Regions from separate parts of the Streptomyces sp. NPDC051183 genome, predicted to be linked through region 2. Evidence: riboswitches for the same ligand, from Rfam matches in the RefSeq annotation. Region 2 holds a riboswitch; the other holds the start of a gene.
The links. A riboswitch is a leader RNA that binds a small molecule or an ion and turns the genes downstream of it on or off. The one in region 2 is predicted to bind S-adenosylmethionine.

Region 1: another riboswitch for S-adenosylmethionine. It lies ahead of AB0M99_RS05290 (aminotransferase class V-fold PLP-dependent enzyme); the one in region 2 lies ahead of thrC (threonine synthase).

What each region holds. Positions count from the first base shown of each region.
Region 1 covers NZ_JBFBBA010000004.1:180,535-189,677, reverse strand. The annotation lists gene AB0M99_RS05315 (NYN domain-containing protein) at 1-365, opposite strand, end outside; gene AB0M99_RS05310 (hypothetical protein) at 406-645, opposite strand; gene AB0M99_RS05305 (rhomboid family intramembrane serine protease) at 773-1,495, shown strand; gene AB0M99_RS05300 (Lrp/AsnC ligand binding domain-containing protein) at 1,492-1,773, shown strand; gene AB0M99_RS05295 (hypothetical protein) at 1,784-2,374, opposite strand; gene AB0M99_RS05290 (aminotransferase class V-fold PLP-dependent enzyme) at 2,387-3,784, opposite strand; SAM riboswitch class IV at 4,004-4,120, opposite strand; gene trpD (anthranilate phosphoribosyltransferase) at 4,200-5,264, opposite strand; gene AB0M99_RS05280 (cytochrome bc complex cytochrome b subunit) at 5,449-7,074, opposite strand; gene AB0M99_RS05275 (Rieske 2Fe-2S domain-containing protein) at 7,071-8,129, opposite strand; gene AB0M99_RS05270 (c-type cytochrome) at 8,126-8,935, opposite strand; gene AB0M99_RS05265 (heme-copper oxidase subunit III) at 9,012-9,143, opposite strand, start outside.
Region 2 covers NZ_JBFBBA010000037.1:22,311-31,453, reverse strand. The annotation lists gene AB0M99_RS28275 (phosphoribosylanthranilate isomerase) at 1-451, opposite strand, end outside; gene AB0M99_RS28270 (hypothetical protein) at 763-930, shown strand; gene AB0M99_RS28265 (Uma2 family endonuclease) at 990-1,571, shown strand; gene groL (chaperonin GroEL) at 1,671-3,293, opposite strand; gene AB0M99_RS28255 (cold-shock protein) at 3,620-3,826, opposite strand; gene AB0M99_RS28250 (MoaD/ThiS family protein) at 4,236-4,511, opposite strand; gene thrC (threonine synthase) at 4,548-5,846, opposite strand; SAM riboswitch class I at 5,840-5,996, opposite strand; gene AB0M99_RS28240 (glucosyl-3-phosphoglycerate synthase) at 6,195-7,145, shown strand; gene AB0M99_RS28235 (trehalose-6-phosphate synthase) at 7,209-8,570, shown strand; gene otsB (trehalose-phosphatase) at 8,946-9,143, opposite strand, start outside.

The sequences.
Region 1 (9,143 bases), on a different contig from region 2:
AGGACGTACGCGGCGGCCGCCACGTCCAGCGGATCGGCGGCCGCGGGCGGGGCGCCCGCGTCCAGCGCCCCGGCGAGCTCGGCCTGCGCCTCGCGGAACTTCTCGGCGACCCGGCCGCGGAAGACGGGGTCGGTCTCGACCGCCGTCGCCATGGCGTTGCCCGCGAACTTGGCGCGCCGGGTCGGGGTGAAACGGGCGTACTGGCGCAACTGCGCCGGGAGGTCCGCGACCGTCAGACCGCCGAAGGCGTCCGAGACGAGCGCGACCACCCGGCGCCGCACGCCTTCCGGCAGCGGGCGGTCGAGCACCTCTGCGGCGTCGCCGGCCGCGTCGGCCGGCTCAGCGCCGCTTGCTGGCTCCACAATCCGTCACCCCTACCGTGATGTACGTGTGGGCACGGCTCCGTCAGGAGTCCGCGCCCGGCCTGTCCACGAGTTCGATCTGGTCCACCGCGTTGCACCAGCGGCAGCGGACCGACTCGATGGTCTCATTGACCACCTCGCGCTCCTCGACCTTCGGCTCCCCGGCGAGGTCCAAGTGGACGTACTCCACGACCTTCGACGAACGGGTGACGTCGAACCGCGTGAGGTTGCCGCACAGGGTGCAGCGCCACCGGGTGGTGTCGGTAGGCAGGGGAACCGTCATCAGGCCGCTCTCTCCTTCATGGTTCATTCAATCAAAAGCCGCCCGCACGACCCGGCGGACTGCGCAGCTCGTAACCCTACGGCCTGCCACCGCTCCAAGTGGGTCGGGTTGGGTCATGCTCGGTCGCATGATCGTAAGGTGGCAGGCCCTGCGCGAGGCCTCCCGGGGCCCGGTGGTCACGCACTCGCTGATCGCCGCGTGCTGCGTGGTGTTCCTGCTCGGCCCGGCCTCGGGCCTGAACCCGGGCTACGGGACGGGCGGGGAGCTGCTGGTCTCGGGGACGGAGTACTTCCGCCGCTGGGGCGTGGTCCCCGACGAGCTGTTCACGGGGGCCCACCGCGCCCTGCTGACGCCGCTCACGGCGCTGTTCATCCACGGCAGCTGGCTGCACCTGCTGGGCAACATGCTCTTCCTCTACGTCTTCGGCGCCATGACCGAGGAGCGCATGGGCCGGACGGAGTTCCTCTGCTTCTACGTCTGTACGGGCTACCTGGCCCTGGCCGCGTACGCGGCGGCCAACGCCTCCTCGGACCAGACGCTGGTCGGCGCCTCCGGGGCGATCTCGGCGGTCCTGGGCGCCTTCCTGTGCCTGTTCCCCAGGGCCCGGGTGACGAGCCTGTTCCCGTTCCTCTTCTTCCTGCCGCTGCGCTTCCCGGCGTGGATCGTCCTGCTCTTCTGGTTCGGCCTCCAGTGGCTGGCGGCGCACCGCGCGGGCAGCGGCCCGGGCGTCGCCTATCTGGCCCACGTGGTGGGCTTCTCGCTCGGGTTCCTCTACGCGTGGGTGCGCTACCGGCGTACGACTAGAGTGAGACGACCAGCGACGGCCAGCGAGGGAGACAGCCAACCGTGATCACCGCGATCGTGCTCATCAAGACCAGCGTGGACCGCATTCCTGAGATCGCCGAGTCCATCGCCGCGCTGGACAGCGTCAGCGAGGTCTACTCCGTCACCGGTACGTACGACCTGATCGCGCTCGTCCGCGTCGCCCGCCACGAGACCCTGGCGGACATCATCCCCGGCCGCATCAGCAAGATCCCGGGCGTCGAGGTGACGGACACCCACGTGGCGTTCCGCACCTACTCCCAGCACGACCTGGAAGCGGCCTTCGCCATCGGCCTGGACGCGTAGGGGCCTACGCCTACAGGCCCGGCAGGCTCTCGCCGGGAGCCGCCGGGCGGCCTTCGGAGAGCCGGAACAGGTAGCCGCGCAGGTGGTCTTCGAGGCCGCCGTCGATGTGGGCGACGTAGTCGCGCGCCCCGGCGGCCGCCTCGCGCTCCTGGGCCTCCGCCGACGCCGACCACGTGCGGTCCAGGGCGACGGCCCACTCCCGCACCCGGCCGCGGTCCCGCCACCAGGCGCGGACCAGCTCGGGGGTCCAGTGGTCGTCACCGTCGCAGGCGTAGCCCACCATCGGGTCCTGGGCGGCCGCGCCGAGCACCGCGAGCGTCTCGTGCGCGTCGCGGGGCTGGCGGTAGACGAACTCCTCGCCCCACTCGTCGTCGTAGAGGACGTTGGCGGGCGCGATCAGCCGGCCCATCCAGCAGCTGTCGGTCCCGGAGCCGTAGAAGGGGCCCGGGACATTGCGCCAGTTGCGCCCGTCCCACCGGTCCGGCCTGGTGTTCCAGTACCCGCCGTGGGCCGGATCCGGCAGCCACGTACCGCCGTCCGGGGTGGGCAGCGGTCCGGTCCGCGCCGCGCGGGCTGTGGGTATCGGGTCCCAGTACGTCATGGCCCGACCCTGTCACACGGCCGGGACGCAGCGGCCCTCTTCGGTGCGGTACTGCCACTTGGCACCGTCCTGGACGAGCTCGCGCACCGCGCGGACGAAGCGCTCGACGTGCTCGTCGGGGGTGCCCGCGCCGAAGCTGACGCGGATGGCGTTGAGGGAGCGCTCGCCCGGGGCGGCCTCCGGGGCCCCGCACTCGCCCTGGGCCTGCGGCTCGCTGCCCAGCAGGGTGCGGACCAGCGGGTGGGCGCAGAACAGCCCGTCGCGCACGCCGATCCCGTACTCGGCGGACAGCGCGGCGGCGAAGTGCGAGCTGTTCCAGCCGTCGACGACGAAGGAGATGACGCCGACGCGCGGGGCGTCTTCGCCGAACAGGGAGAGGATCCGGACCGCCGGGACCTCGGCCAGGCCCTCGCGGACCTTGGCGATGAGCTCCTGCTCGCGGGCGACCAGGGTGTCGAAGCCGGCCTCGGTGAGCGCCCTGCACGCGGAGGCGATCGAGTACACGCCGATCACGTTCGGGGAGCCGGCCTCGTGCCGCGCGGCGGTGGTGTGCCACTCGACGTCCACCCCGCCGTCCTCCCGCCGGGCGACCTTGCGCGAGGCTCCGCCGCCGGCCAGGTACGGCTCGGCCTGCTGGAGCCAGTCCGCGCGGCCGGCCAGCACGCCCGAGCCGAAGGGGGCGTACAGCTTGTGCCCGGAGAAGGCGACCCAGTCCACGTCGAGGTCCTGCACCGAGACGGGGTGGTGCGGGGCCAGCTGGGCGGCGTCCAGGACGATGCGCGCGCCGTGGGCGTGCGCTGCGGCGGCGAGCTCCTTCACCGGCCACAGTTCGCCGGTGACGTTGGACGCGCCGGTCACGCAGACCAGCGCCGGGCCGTAGGGCTCCCGGTCGGCGAGCGCCCGTTCCAGGGTGGCGACGGCCTCGTCCGGGGTGCGGGGTGCGTTGAGGTACGTGACCTGCGCGTTCGTCCAGGGCAGCAGCGAGGCGTGGTGCTCGGTCTCGAAGACGAAGACCTGGCAGCCGGCCGGGAGCACGGCGGCGAGGAGGTTCAGGGAGTCGGTGGTGGACCGGGTGAAGACGACCTGGTCGGCGGGCCGGCAGTCGAGGAACTCGGCGACCGTGACCCGGCTCTGCTCGAAGAGGTCGGTGGAGAGCTGCGAGAGGTAGCCGGCGCCGCGGTGCACGCTGCCGTAGTACGGGGCGTACGCGGCCACGTCGTCCCAGACGCGCTGCAGGGCCGGGGCGCTGGCCGCGTAGTCGAGGGCGGCGTAGGTGACCTCGCCGCCGGTGACGAGCGGGACGGTGACGTCGCGGCCGAGGACCGGCAGCGGCGCGGCACAGGCGGGGTCGGCCTCGGCGGCGACGGAGGTGGCGGTGGTGGTGGCGACGGCGTTCAGGAATGCGGACATGGCGGTATCTCCCGGCAGGCAGGGCTGAATGGCTTCGAAAGTGCCCGTACGCGGGTACGGCGCTACGGCCGTCCGGGGTACGGGAAAGTCCTCGGAAACGAACGGGAGTACACGAAAGTGACCCTGTTCCGAGGGTTGAAGTGGGGGCGGATTCGCCCTATCGCATTCGCTTGCTCACGGAAGGAACTCCTCGAGAGACCAGGACCCCTGGTGTCGAGGGATCCGCGCTTGCCGTAGACCTCGCTGCCTACGACCTGGTCATCACCCGGGGCACCCCGCCACGGAAGGAGGGTTGCCGGACAGCAAGCCGGGGCCTAAACGCTGTCACTCGTGACCTGCTGAGCATCCTGCCACAAGATCCCTCCGGCGCAAGACCCCGGTCCACATTCCGGACCGGGATCTTGGCCGAAAATGATCAGCGGTTACTGGCCTGCACCCACCGGGCGAGCGCCGCCCGGGCCGCGCCCGAATCGATGGCCTCGGCCGCCCGGGCCATGCCGGCCCGCAGCTCCTCCTCCAGCGTGCCCGTACCGGGGTCCAGGGCCACCAGCGCGGCCGCCGAGTTCAGCAGCACGGCGTCGCGGACCGGACCCGTCTCGCCGGCCAGCAGCCGGCGGGCGACGTCCGCGTTGTACGAGGGGTCCCCGCCGCCCAGCGCGGAGACGTCGACCAGCGAGATGCCCACGTCACGGGGGTCGAAGGTCTGCTCCGCGACCTTGCCGTCGCGGACCCACCACACCCGCGAGGTCGCGGTCGTGGTCAGCTCGTCCAGGCCGTCGTCGCCCCGGAAGACCAGCGCGGAGGAGCCCCGGTCGGCCAGCACGCCCGCCATGATGGGCGCGATCCGGGCATCGGCCACACCGGTCGCCTGCGCCCGCACCCGGGCCGGATTGGTCAGCGGGCCGAGGAAGTTGAAGGTGGTCCGGATGCCCAGCTCCTTGCGGGCCGCCGCCACGTGTCGCAGCGCCGGGTGGAACTTCACGGCGAAGCAGAACGTGATCCCGGCCTCCTCCACGACCTCCACCACCCGCTGCGGGGTGAGGTCGAGGTTCACCCCGAGCTTCTCCAGGACGTCCGAGGAACCGCTCGCGGAGGACGCGGCCCGGTTGCCGTGCTTGACCACCTTGGCACCCGTACCGGCCACCACGACGGCCGACATCGTGGAGATGTTCACCGTCTTGGCGCCGTCGCCGCCGGTGCCGACGATGTCCACCGTCCGGCCCGGCACCTGGATCAGGTTGGCGTGTTCGTACATGGTGCGCACCAGGCCGGTGATCTCCGCGACCGTCTCGCCCTTGGCCCGCAGCGCGACCACGAAGCCGGCGATCTGGGCGTCGGTGGCCTCCCCGCGCATGATCCGGTCCATGGCCCAGGCCGTGTCGTCGGCGTGCAGGTCCTGGCCGTTCAGCAGGGCGTCGAGGACGCCCGGCCAGCCACGGGCCGCCACGCTGTCGCCGCCTGCCGGGGTCACAACGTTCATGGTCCGCTCCTGCTGCTGGTGGGCCGCCCCCGTACTAGCCGCCCGCGTCGATTGGGAAGGGTCTCAGCCTATCCAGCGCAGGTGAACGGCAAAGAGCCCCGTCCAATGATTGGACGGGGCTCTCACCGTGGCGACACCAGGACTGACCGAAATCAGTCCCTCATGCGTTCAAGCCGTGCGGGGATCAGTGGTGGCCGTGGCCGCTCTGGATCTCCTTGTACTCCTCCACCGTGGGCTTCGGAATCTGGTTGTCCTCGCCGAAGTAGCCCTTGCTCAGCTTCGCGCGGAGCTTCTCGGTGAGCTTCACCTTGCGCTCGACACCGTTCTCGTCGACCGTCGGGCCGATCTCGACCGGCTTGTACTGCTCGTACGAGGTGAGCGTGTGCAGCTTGCCCTGCGAGAGCGGCTCGTGGATCTCGACGAACTCACCGTGCGGCAGGCGCTTGATGATGCCGGTCTCGCGACCGTGCAGCACCTTGTCCCGGTCCCGGCGCTGGAGGCCGAGGCAGATCCGCTTGGTGATGATGAACGCGATCACCGGAAGGACGAAGAAGCCGATCCGGGCGAACCAGGTGATCGATTCGATCGACATGTGGAAGTACTGCGCGAACATGTCGTTGCCACCGGCGATCAGCAGAACGACGTACCACGTCAGCCAGGCCACACCGAAGCCCGTGCGGGTCGGGACGTTGCGCGGGCGGTCCAGGATGTGGTGCTCGCGCTTGTCGCCGGTGACCCAGGACTCGATGAACGGGTAGACCGCGATCGCGACCAGGACCAGCGGGAAGATGATCAGCGGGACGAACACGCCCAGGACGAGGGTGTGGCCCCACAGGTTGATCTCCCAGCCCGGCATGGCACGGATGAGGCCCTCGGAGAAGCCCATGTACCAGTCCGGCTGCGCACCGGTGGACACGTGGTCCGGGCGGTACGGGCCGAGCGCCCAGATCGGGTTGATCGACGCGATGGCCGAGATGGCCGCGATGACACCGAAGACCAGGAAGAAGAAGCCTCCGGCCTTGGCCATGTAGACCGGCAGCAGCGGCATGCCGACGACGTTCTTCTCGGTCTTGCCGGGACCCGCGTACTGGGTGTGCTTGTGGTACACGACGAGGATCAGGTGGGCCACGATCAGGCCCATCATGATGCCCGGCAGCAGCAGGATGTGCACCGAGTAGAAGCGCGCGACGAAGTCGCCGCCCGGGAACTCGCCGCCGAAGAGGAAGAACGACAGGTACGTGCCGACGACCGGCACGGACAGGACCGCGCCCTCCATGAAGCGGACACCGGTGCCCGAGAGCAGGTCGTCCGGCAGGGAGTAACCGGTGAAACCGGTGAACATGCCGAGGACCAGCAGCAGGAAGCCGAAGATCCAGTTGACCTCGCGCGGCTTGCGGAACGCGCCCGTGAAGAACACGCGCATCATGTGCACGAGCATCGCGGCGACGAAGATCAGCGCCGACCAGTGGTGGATCTGCCGGATGAGCAGACCGCCGCGGACGTCGAAGCTGATGTCGAGCGTCGAGGCGAAGGCCTCGGACATCGTGACGCCCTGCATCGGGACGTACGAGCCGTGGTACACGACCTCGTTCATGCTCGGGTGGAAGAACAGCGTCAGGTACACACCCGTGAGGATGAGGATCGTGAAGCTGTAGAGGCAGATCTCACCCAGCATGAAGGACCAGTGGTCCGGGAAGATCTTGCGCATGTTCGCCTTGGCGAGGGTGTAGATGCCCAGGCGGCCGTCCGCCCAGTCGGCTACGCGCTCGCCGGCCGGCGCTTTGCGTTCAGTGTCAGTGGCAGTGCTCATCCGCGCTCCCAGAAAGCAGGGCCGACGGGCTCTTCGAAGTCGCCGAGCGCCTCGAGGAAGCCTTCGTCATTGACGCCGATCCGCAGCTGCGGAAGCGCGTGACCAGCCGGGCCGAAGATGACTCGGGCGCCGTCGGAGAGGTCGAAGGTGGACTGGTGGCACGGGCAGAGCACGTGGTGCGTCTGCTGCTCGTACAGGCTGATCGGGCAGCCGACGTGGGTGCAGATCTTGGAGTAGGCCACGATGCCCTCGTGGGACCACTCCAGCTCCTGCTTGTCCTTGATGTCCTCCGGCTTGATCCGGACGATCATCAGGGCGGCCTTGGCGATCTGGACCTGGAAGTCGTGCTGGTGCTCTTCCAGGCCTTCCGGCATGGCGAAGGTCAGCGAACCGACGATGACGTCCTCGGGACGCAGCGGCTCCATCGTGTTCTGGTTGATGAGCAGCTTGCCCTTGGCCCAGATGGTCTTGCGGAGCTTGTCCTCGGGCAGCGGGCCCAGGTCGCGCAGGATCACGACGGCGGACAGCGGCAGCAGGGCCAGCGCGCCGAGCATCGTGTTGCGCAGCAGGGGACGACGGGCGATGGCGGACTCGTCCGTGCCATCGGCGAAGTCCTGCATGACCTTGGCCCGGACGTCGGCCGGAGCCGCGATCTCGTGGCGCTCGTCGGCGATCTCCTCGTCGGACATCAAGGTGCGGGCCCAGTGGACCGCGCCCGCGCCGATGCAGAAGAGGGCCGCGCCCAGGGTCATGCCCAGGGCGAAGTTGAGCGCGCTCACCTTCCCGATCGGGAAGATGTAGACGATCTTGTCGACCCGGATGCTCACGTAGGAGGCGATGAAGCCGATCGTGGCCAGCATCGACAGCGTGAACAGCATCGCGACCGTGCGCTCGGAACGCTTGGCCGCCCGCTCGTCGATGTCCTGGATGCGGGGCTTGTGGACCGGCAGGCCCGGGTCGGCGAACGGGTCGTCCGCGACCGCTACACCACCGTGGTGCGCGTCGCCCTGCTCGCTCGGCAGGTGCTTCTCTTCGGGAATGTCTTGGCTACTCATGACTTCTTGGCCTTAGCGGTGTGGGCCGCGACCCAGACGGCGACAGCGATCAACGCACCCAGACCGAAGACCCAGCCGAACAGACCCTCGGAGACGGGGCCGAGGCCGCCGAGCTTGAGGCCACCGGGGCTGGTCGACTTCTCGCCGTTCACGGTCTGGAGGTACGCGATGATGTCCTTCTTCTGCTTCTCCGGCATGGTGCTGTCCGGGAAGGAGGGCATGTTCTGCGGGCCGGTGAGCATGGCCTCGTAGATGTGCTTCGGCTCGACGCCCTCGAGGTTGGGGGCGTACTTGCCGTTCGTCAGCGCGCCGCCCTCACCAGTGAAGTTGTGGCACTGCGCGCAGTTGTTGCGGAACAGCTCACCACCCTTGGCGATGTCGGCACCCGCCGGGTCGTACTGCTTCTCGGTCGGCGTGATGGGGCCGGCGCCGAGGGAGGCGATGTACGCGGCGAGCTGGTCGATCTGCGCCTGGGTGTAGATGTTGGGCTTCTTCGGCACCTGGGCGCCGGGCTGCTGGGCCGGCATGCGGCCCGTGCTCACCTGGAAGTCGACGGCCGCGGAGCCGACGCCGACCAGGCTCGGGCCGTCAGAGGAACCCTGACCGCCGGTTCCGTGGCAGCTTGCGCAGCTCACGGCGTAGAGCTTCTTGCCCTCCTCGATGGCGAGGGACTGGGCGGTTTCATCGGCCTGCGCCTTGCCCGCGGGGGCGAAGGCGGCGTAAAGCCCCCCAGTGGCCGCCAGCGCGAGGAGTAGAACGACGACCGCCGCCAGCGGATGGCGTCGTCGTGAGGAGAGCTTTTTCACGGATTACCCCGGTGTCAGGATCTTCTGCGTCGGTGTGTCTGGACGGAGTGCCGGGTCGGACCCGGCAACGGGTTCGCTACTTGATCAGGTAGATCGTCGCGAAGAGGCCGATCCAGACGACATCGACGAAGTGCCAGTAGTAGGACACGACGATGGCCGACGTGGCCTGTTCGTGGGTGAACCTCTTGGCCGCGTACGTCCGGCCGAG
Region 2 (9,143 bases):
GCCCCTCGGGCGCGGTGAAGTCCGCCGATCCCCAGTTCCACGGCTTGCCGGAGCCCGGGTCGGGCGCGTCCAGCAGCAGCAGGTCCTCCCCGTACTCACCGCAGCGCTTCACATGCTCGGCGGTGGCCCGCAGCAGCGTGCGCCCCGGAGCTCGGAGCAGCGCGTAGTACTCGGACGGTTCGTCCCCGTGCAGCTGTACGCCGCGCACGCCGCTCTCCTCGGCGAGCCGGCGCACCTCCTCGACGGACTGCCCCCGGAACACCCCGACGGTCAGCACCCCGTCCGGCACCCGCGCGGCCAGCTCCCGCGCGGTGGCGGCGTCGACGGTGCGCGGACTGCCCGGCGCGAAGACGAACCCGACGGCGTCGGCCCCGGCCTCCACCGCCACGTCGACGTCGTGCGGGGTCTTCAGCCCGCAGATCTTGACGAACACGCTCTTCCCGTCGCTCATGGCGGCAAGTCAACCAAACGGCGCTCTGTCACGCCGATACGTCCCACGTTCCGGGCGGCCGCCCGGCCCCGGGGCTCAAGTCCCGAGAGTCCGAGCGCTTTGTCTGTGGAATGGGTGGTGGGCGGAGCCCACCACCACCCACCGCCCTCCCCAACCCCCGCCCATACCAGGCCGGATGGCGATGTGTGATCGGCTTGCCACGCAGGGCCATCAGGCCCTGCCTTGCGGCTGGAAACGAAAATCGGCCCCCGCCGGTGCGCCAACACCGAACGAGGGCCTGACCAAACGAGATCGGACTAGAGACGATCCCCATGGATGACGTCCAGCTTAGTGGTGCCCCGCACCCCCTCGCCAAGCCCGGCTACGGCAAAATCGCCTGCCGCCCCGAAGCCCCCCGCAAGCCGGTGTTCACCCCGGCCCTCACCCCGGCCGAGGTCCGCGCCCACCCGACCCGCATCCGCGAAGGGAATCGCCGATGACCAGTCCGCCGCTCAGCCGAGGCCGAACCGGGGCACCATGGTGTCGAGGAGGCGACGCCATGACCCCCAGCACCGCCGCGCACGCCCAGATGTCCCTGACGGACTTCGAGACGCTGGCCCGCCGCGCACCCGAGACGGTCACGCTCGAATTCATCAACGGAAAGCTCGGAGTCAAGCCGTTGCCCGATCAGCGCCACGGCGCCATCGTCATGTGGCTGCTGCGCCAGTGCATGCAGCAGCGTCCTGAGCTCGCCCTCTACCCCGAGCAGGGGCTGAAAGTGGAGAGCTACCGCACCGGACGAGCCCGCGCCGACGGGGCGCTCGCGCCGTACGACCACTACGCCGCGCAGGAAGGCGAGTGGGCGGATCCGGCCGGGACGCTGATGGTCGTGGAGGTCACGTCCTTCGACCCCGATACCGACCAGCGCGACCGGCGCGAGAAGTGCACCGCGTACGCCCAGGCGGGCATCCCGGTGTACCTCCTCGTCGACCGGGACACGGACATGCTCAGCGTCCACAGCGACCCCGAGGGCGGGACGTACCGGCATTCCGAGTCATACGCCTACGGGAAGAGGGTCATCCTGCCCTCCCCCGTGGGGATCACGCTGGACACCGAGAAGCTCAAGGACTACGCGAACTGAGCCCCCGGAAACGCCCGAGGGCGGCACCCCCTCCGCCGGGAAGGGGTGCCGCCCTCGTTCGAGAACAGCCGATCAACGGCGGGCCGGAGCCCGGGCCGATCAGAAGTCCATGTCACCGCCCGGCATGCCGCCCGGCGCGCCGGCGCCGGCCTTCTCGGGCTTGTCGGCGATGACGGCCTCGGTGGTGAGGAAGAGGGCCGCGATCGACGCCGCGTTCTGCAGCGCGGAGCGGGTGACCTTCGCCGGGTCGATGATGCCCTCGGCGATCATGTCGACGTACTCGCCGGACGCGGCGTTGAGGCCGTGGCCGATCGGGAGGTTGCGCACCTTCTCGACGACGACGCCACCCTCGAGACCACCGTTGACGGCGATCTGCTTGAGCGGGGCCTCCAGGGCCAGGCGCACGGCGTTGGCGCCGGTCGCCTCGTCGCCCGTGAGCTCGAGCTTCTCGAAGACCGCGGAGGCCTGGAGCAGGGCCACGCCGCCACCGGCGACGATGCCCTCCTCGACGGCCGCCTTCGCGTTGCGAACGGCGTCCTCGATGCGGTGCTTGCGCTCCTTGAGCTCGACCTCGGTCGCGGCGCCGGCCTTGATGACGGCCACGCCGCCGGCCAGCTTCGCGAGGCGCTCCTGGAGCTTCTCGCGGTCGTAGTCCGAGTCGGAGTTCTCGATCTCGGCGCGGATCTGGTTCACGCGACCGGCGACCTGGTCGCTGTCACCGGCACCGTCGACGATGGTGGTCTCGTCCTTGGTGATGACGACCTTGCGGGCGCGGCCGAGCAGGTCCAGGCCCGCGTTCTCCAGCTTGAGGCCGACCTCCTCGGAGATGACCGTGCCACCGGTGAGGATGGCGATGTCGCCGAGCATGGCCTTGCGGCGGTCGCCGAAGCCCGGGGCCTTGACGGCGACGGACTTGAAGGTGCCGCGGATCTTGTTGACGACCAGGGTCGACAGGGCCTCGCCCTCGACGTCCTCGGCGATGATCAGCAGCGGCTTGCCGGACTGCATGACCTTCTCGAGGAGCGGCAGCAGGTCCTTGACCGAGCCGATCTTCGAGTTGACGATCAGGATGTACGGGTCGTCGAGGGACGACTCCATGCGCTCCATGTCGGTGGCGAAGTACGCCGAGATGTAGCCCTTGTCGAAGCGCATGCCCTCGGTGAGCTCGAGCTCCAGACCGAAGGTCTGCGACTCCTCGACGGTGATGACGCCTTCCTTGCCGACCTTGTCCATGGCCTCGGCGATGAGCTCGCCGATCTGGGTGTCGGCGGCGGAGATGGAGGCCGTGGAAGCGATCTGCTCCTTGGTCTCGACATCCTTCGCCTGCTCCAGCAGGGCGCCGGAGACGGCCTCGACGGCCTTCTCGATGCCGCGCTTGAGGGCCATCGGGTTCGCACCGGCGGCCACGTTGCGCAGGCCCTCGCGGACGAGCGCCTGGGCGAGGACGGTGGCGGTGGTCGTACCGTCGCCGGCGACGTCGTCCGTCTTCTTGGCGACTTCCTTGACCAGCTCGGCGCCGATCTTCTCGTACGGGTCCTCGAGCTCGATCTCCTTGGCGATGGAGACACCATCGTTGGTGATCGTGGGGGCGCCCCACTTCTTCTCAAGGACGACGTTGCGACCCTTGGGGCCAAGGGTGACCTTGACGGCGTCGGCGAGCTGGTTCATGCCTCGCTCGAGACCGCGCCGGGCCTCCTCGTCGAACGCAATGATCTTGGCCATCTGAAGTGGTCCTCCCGGACAGCGGTGGATTGCTCCCGGACCGCGCCCGCGCCCGCGACGGACGGCCTGCGTGCCCGGCGGTTCCTTCCCGCCGGACCCTGCGGGCCTCACCGACCCGGTCCTCGTCTTAGTAGCACTCTCACCAGGAGAGTGCTAACGCCAATGATTAGCACTCGACCCCCCCGAGTGCAAGCGGCTTCGTGCAACGCCCGGCCGGGAGGCGGGCGGGACACGGGCCGCCGGGGGACGACGTACGAGGGGCCCACATCCCGTGTCCAGGATGTGGGCCCCTCGTGCGTACGCGTGGGCGGTCGATCGCGCCGGGACTAGCCGAGTGCGAGCTTGACCATGTCCGCCTGCGGACCCTTCTGGCCCTGCGAGATCTCGAACTCGACCCGCTGACCCTCTTCAAGGGTGCGGTACCCGTCCATCTGGATGGCGCTGTAGTGGACGAACACATCCGCACCACCGTCGACCGCGATGAAGCCGTAGCCCTTCTCCGCGTTGAACCACTTGACGGTGCCCTGAGCCATGCCTAACTCCCCTATTACTGGCCCTTGCGCAGGACCGCACTTCGCGGTCCCGGGTCAGAACTTGCGCCGGAACGCCTCGACCGGGGCTGAATGTATCCGCACCGCTGCTGTCTGCAACAGGTCAATCCGACGAGAATTCTGGACACGGGGAAAGATTGAAATAGAGTGAAAAGCTGGCATCTTCCAGGGCAACTCGGACCCGGCATAGCACCGCAAACAGCCCATACGGCACTTGCATGTTGACTCAATGTCAACCCTCATGCGACCCGCTCATATGCGGCGGGCAAGAACAGCGGAGGGGACTTCCCCAACCCTACCGCGCCCAACCAAGCAGAATTGCCCCCTCCGCTTATTAGCGGAGGGGGCAATTCTAGATTTTACGTGCCAGCCGGACGCCGGCCGGCCGGGATCAGCCGCCCGCGACGGCCGGAATGATCGAGATGCCGGCGCCTTCCGGCGTCACCGTCTGCAGTCCGCCCTCGAAACGCACGTCGTCGTCGTTGACGTAGACGTTCACGAAGCGGCGCAGCTTGCCCTGGTCGTCCAGGACGCGCGCGGCGATGCCCGGGTGGCTCTTCTCCAGGGACTCGATGACCTCGGCGAGGGTCGCGCCCTCGGCGGGGACCTCGGCCTTGCCGCCGGTGTAGGTGCGCAGGATGGTGGGGATGCGGACGTTGACGCTCATGGCGCTTCTGCCTTTCCGGTGTGCAGGGAGAGAGGATCAGACCAGGCCGGCGGCGCGGAACGCGTCCAGGCTCGGGCGGATGGTGGCGGTCTGCCCGCTGTCCGCGGCCACCGCCTCCAGGGTCTTGAGGCCGTCGCCGGTGTTCAGGACCACGGTGGTCAGCGCCGGGTCGAGCTGCCCGTTCTCGATGAGCTTCTTCGTCACGCCGACGGTCACGCCGCCCGCGGTCTCGGCGAAGATGCCCTCGGTCTGCGCCAGGATCTTGATGGCCTCGACGACCTGCTCGTCGTTGACGTCCTCGACGTAGCCGCCGGTGCGGCGGGCGATGTCCAGGACGTACGGGCCGTCCGCCGGGTTGCCGATGGCCAGCGACTTGGCGATGGTGTTCGGCTTCTGCGGGCGGACCACCTCGTGACCGGCCTTGAAGGCGGTGGACACCGGGGAGCAGCCCTCGGCCTGGGCGCCGAAGATCTTGTACGGCTTGTCCTCGACCAGGCCGAGCTTGATCAGCTCCTGCAGACCCTTGTCGATCTTCGTCAGCTGCGAGCCGGACGCGATCGGGATCACGATCTGGTCGGGCAGCTGCCAGCCGAGCTGCTCGCAGATCTCGTACGCCAGGGTCTTGGAGCCCTCGCCGTAGTACGGGCGGAGGTTGACGTTGACGAAGCCCCAGCCCTCGCCCAGCGGGTCGCCGATGAGCTCCGAGCAGAAGCGGTTGACGTCGTCGTAGTTGCCCTCGATGCCGACCAGGTCGCCGCCGTACACACCGGCCATGACGACCTTGCCCTGCTCCAGGTCGTGCGGGATGAACACGCACGAGCGGAAGCCGGCCCGGGCGGCCGCGGCGCCGACGGCGCCGGCCAGGTTGCCGGTGGAGGAGCAGGAGAGCGTGGTGAAGCCGAAGGCGCGGGCGGCCTCGACGGCGATGGCCACGACGCGGTCCTTGAAGGAGTGCGTCGGGTTGCCGGAGTCGTCCTTGACGTAGAGCTTGCCGGTGACGCCGAGCTCCTTGGCCAGGTTGGCCGCGTCCACGAGCTTGGTGAAGCCGGGGTTCAGGCTCGGCTTGGAGGCCACGTCCGCGGGGACGGGCAGCAGCGGCGCGTAGCGCCAGATGTTCTGGGGTCCGGCCTCGATCGCCGCGCGCAGCGCCTCGGGGTCACCGAGGGGGAGGTCGTAGGCGACTTCCAGCGGTCCGAAACACTCGGCGCAGGCGAAGATCGGACCGAGCTCGAAGCGGGTTCCGCACTCGCGGCAGGAAAGGCCGGTGGCAGGTCCGAGATCGACAGAGGTGGGAGCAGTCTGTGCAGCCATGATGGCGAGGCCCTTTCTCCTCATCTTCCCCATGGCGCACTTCGCCATGAGACGGAATTGGCACCTTCCCTAGCCGGGGACCTCGCGGGAGTGCGCAAAAACGCATCGCGAGAACCGACTGGAGGGTTGCCGGGGCTTCAACGGGCCGTGTCCCTCTGCCCCTCTGGATGAGCGGTATGGCACCGGCACACGCGCTCTATGGCGCGCCGGTGCGTTTGTACGCGGGGACCCCCGGCATGCGGTGGACCTTCGCGTTGTTCAAGACTGTAACCGAAGGCCCGGGCGGTTGAGACAGCCGTCCGAACCGCGAGATGGATCACATTTCGGTCCAAACCAGTAATGAACCCGATGATGAACCAGGGAGTGCAGAAGGTGCTGGAAGAGGTGGAGCGCTGGCTGGCAGACCGCTCCTGGTCCGCCGCCGACCGACCGCTCGACCAGCTGCTTTCCGCCAAGCGGGCAGCGGGGACCACGGTCAGCGTGGTGCTGCCCGCGCTCGACGAGGAAGCGACGGTCGGCGATATCGTCGAGGTGATCCGGCGCGATCTGATCGAGGGACTGCCCGTCCCCCTGGTGGACGAGCTGGTCGTGATCGACTCGGGCTCCACCGACGGCACCGCGGAGGTCGCGGCGAAGGCCGGCGCCCGGGTGGTGCACCGCGACGAGATCCTGCCGCGGATCCCGGCCCTGCACGGCAAGGGCGAGGTGCTGTGGCGCTCGCTGCTGGTCACCACCGGCGACATCGTGTGCTTCGTCGACGCCGACCTGCGCGACTTCTCCGCCGCCTTCGTGTCCGGGATCGTGGGCCCGCTGCTGACCGATCCGGACGTGCAGTTCGTCAAGGCGATGTACGACCGTCCGCTCGGCGACGCCCCCGGCCAGGGCGGGCGGGTCACCGAGCTGGTGGCGCGCCCGCTGCTCAACCTCCACTGGCCGAGACTCGCCGGTTTCGTACAGCCCCTGGGCGGTGAGTACGCCGTACGCCGCTCCCTGCTGGAGCGGCTGCCCTTCCCCGTGGGGTACGGGGTCGAGCTGGGCCTGCTGGTGGACGCGCTGCACACGGTCGGGCTCGACGCGCTGGCCCAGGTGGACGTGGGGGTACGCCTGCACCGCCACCAGGACGGCCAGGCGCTGGGCCGGATGGCCGCGGCGATCTACCGCACGGCCCAGCTGCGGCTCTCGCGCGGGCACCTCGTACGGCCGGAGCTGACCCAGTTCGATCGGGGCCCGGACGGCTTCGTCCCGCACACGTACGCGGTGGACACCGAGGAGCGGCCGCCGATGCGCGACATCGAGGAGTACGCGCGCCGTCGTGTGGCGTAACCGGGGAAAACGCCCGGGAGGAACTGACGTTTGAGCGGGCACGGGCCGGGCTAGGTTCGCCGCATGGCTTCTCAGGTACTCGTCGCCGCCAACCGCGGCCCGCTCTCGTACGCCCTGGCCGCCGACGGCACGCTCAGCGCCCGGCGCGGCGGGGGCGGACTCGTCTCCGGTCTCTCGGCGGCCCTGGCCGAGCAGCCGCAGGCGCTGTGGATCTGCGCCGCGCTGTCGGACGCGGACCGGGAGGCGGTGCGCAGGGGCGTCGCCGAGCCAGGGGTCCGGATGCTGGACATCGATCCCGAGGTGTACGACGACGCGTACAACGGCATCGCGAACTCGGTGCTGTGGTTCACCCACCACCACCTGTACGACGTCCCGCGCGAGCCGGTCTTCGACGCGGAGTTCCGGCGGCGGTGGGCGTCGTACGTGCGGTACAACCGGGCCTTCGCCGAGGCTCTCGCGCAGGAGGCGGCGCAGGGGGCCCGCGTCCTGGTGCAGGACTACCACCTGGCGCTGGTGCCGGGTGCGCTGCGCGAGCTGCGGCCGGACCTGCGGATCGGGCACTTCACGCACACGCCGTGGGCTTCGCGGGACTTCCTGGGCATGCTCCCGGACGACGTCCGGGAGCAGCTGCTGCGGGGGATGCTCGGTGCGGACCGGCTGGGGTTCCACACGTCGCAGTGGGCGGAGAACTTCCTGAGCTGCTGCCCGGCCGGGCAGCGGACGGAGGTGTCCGCGTACCCGCTGGGCGTGGACGCGGACGAACTGCGGGCGCTGGCGCACCGGCCGGAGGTGGACGACAAGCTGGCCGGGCTGCGGGCGGAGGTCGGGGACCTGAAGACGATCGTGCGGGTGGACCGGACCGAGCTGTCGAAGAACATCCTGCGCGGCCTGCTGGCGTACCGGGAGCTGCTGACGGCCCGCCCCGAGTGGCGCGGGCGGGTGGTGCACCTGGCCTCCGCCTATCCGTCGCGGCAGGACCTGGCGGTGTACCGGGCGTACACGGAGTCGGTCGCGGAGCTGGCGGCGGAGATCAACGCGGAGTTCGGCACGGCGGACTGGCAGCCGGTGCTGGTGTCGGTGCAGGACGACTTCGCGCGCTCGCTGGCGGCGTACCGGATGGCGGACGTGGCACTGGTGAACCCGGTGCGGGACGGGATGAACCTGGTGGCGAAGGAGATCCCGGTGGTGTCGGAGGCGGGCTGCGCGCTGGTGCTGTCGACCGGGGCGGGGGCGTACGAGGAGCTCCGCGAGGACGCGCTGACGGTGAACCCGTACGACGTGACACAGACGGCGCAGGCCCTGCACGCGGCGCTGTCCATGCCGGCGGCGGAGCGCGCCGAGCGCACGAAGCGGCTCGCGGCGGCCGCCGTTGCGCTCCCCCCGGCCCAGTGGTTCGCCGCGCAGCTCACCGCCCTCAGCACTTAGGGGGTCCGCTGCCGTGTCCGGCTCCGCCGGGCGGCACCCCCGAGGCGCGGCCCCCCGCGGGCTCCGCCCGGACCCGCGCCTCAAACGCCGGCGGGGCTGGAACTCGCCGGGCTGCAATTGCGCGGCGGCGCTGCAGTTGCGCTTCGCGCAATCCAGCCGCACCGGGCGGGCGGCATCAGCCGAAATCCAGCCCCGCCGGCGTTTGAGGCGCGGGGTACGGGGCGGAGCCCCGCAACGGCGCCGCACGGGCAGGGGCCGGTCAGCCCACAGGGCAGCGGCCTCACGGGCAGGGGCCGGTCAGCCCCGCAGGGCAGCGGCCTCACGGGCAGGGGCCGGTCAGCCCCGCAGGGCGACGGCCTCACGGGCAGGGGCCGGTCAGCCCCGCAGGGCGACGGCCAGGCGCGACAGGAGCGCGACGACCTGCGCGGGCCCGTCGAGGACGAGATCGGCACGGGCGGCCAGCTCCGGGACCTCCGCCGAGCCGCTGCACACCAGCAGCCCCGGCATGCCGTCGGTCCGGAGCTTCTCCACCGCCGAGTACGCCGCGAGGTCGCCCAGGTCGTCGCCGGCGTA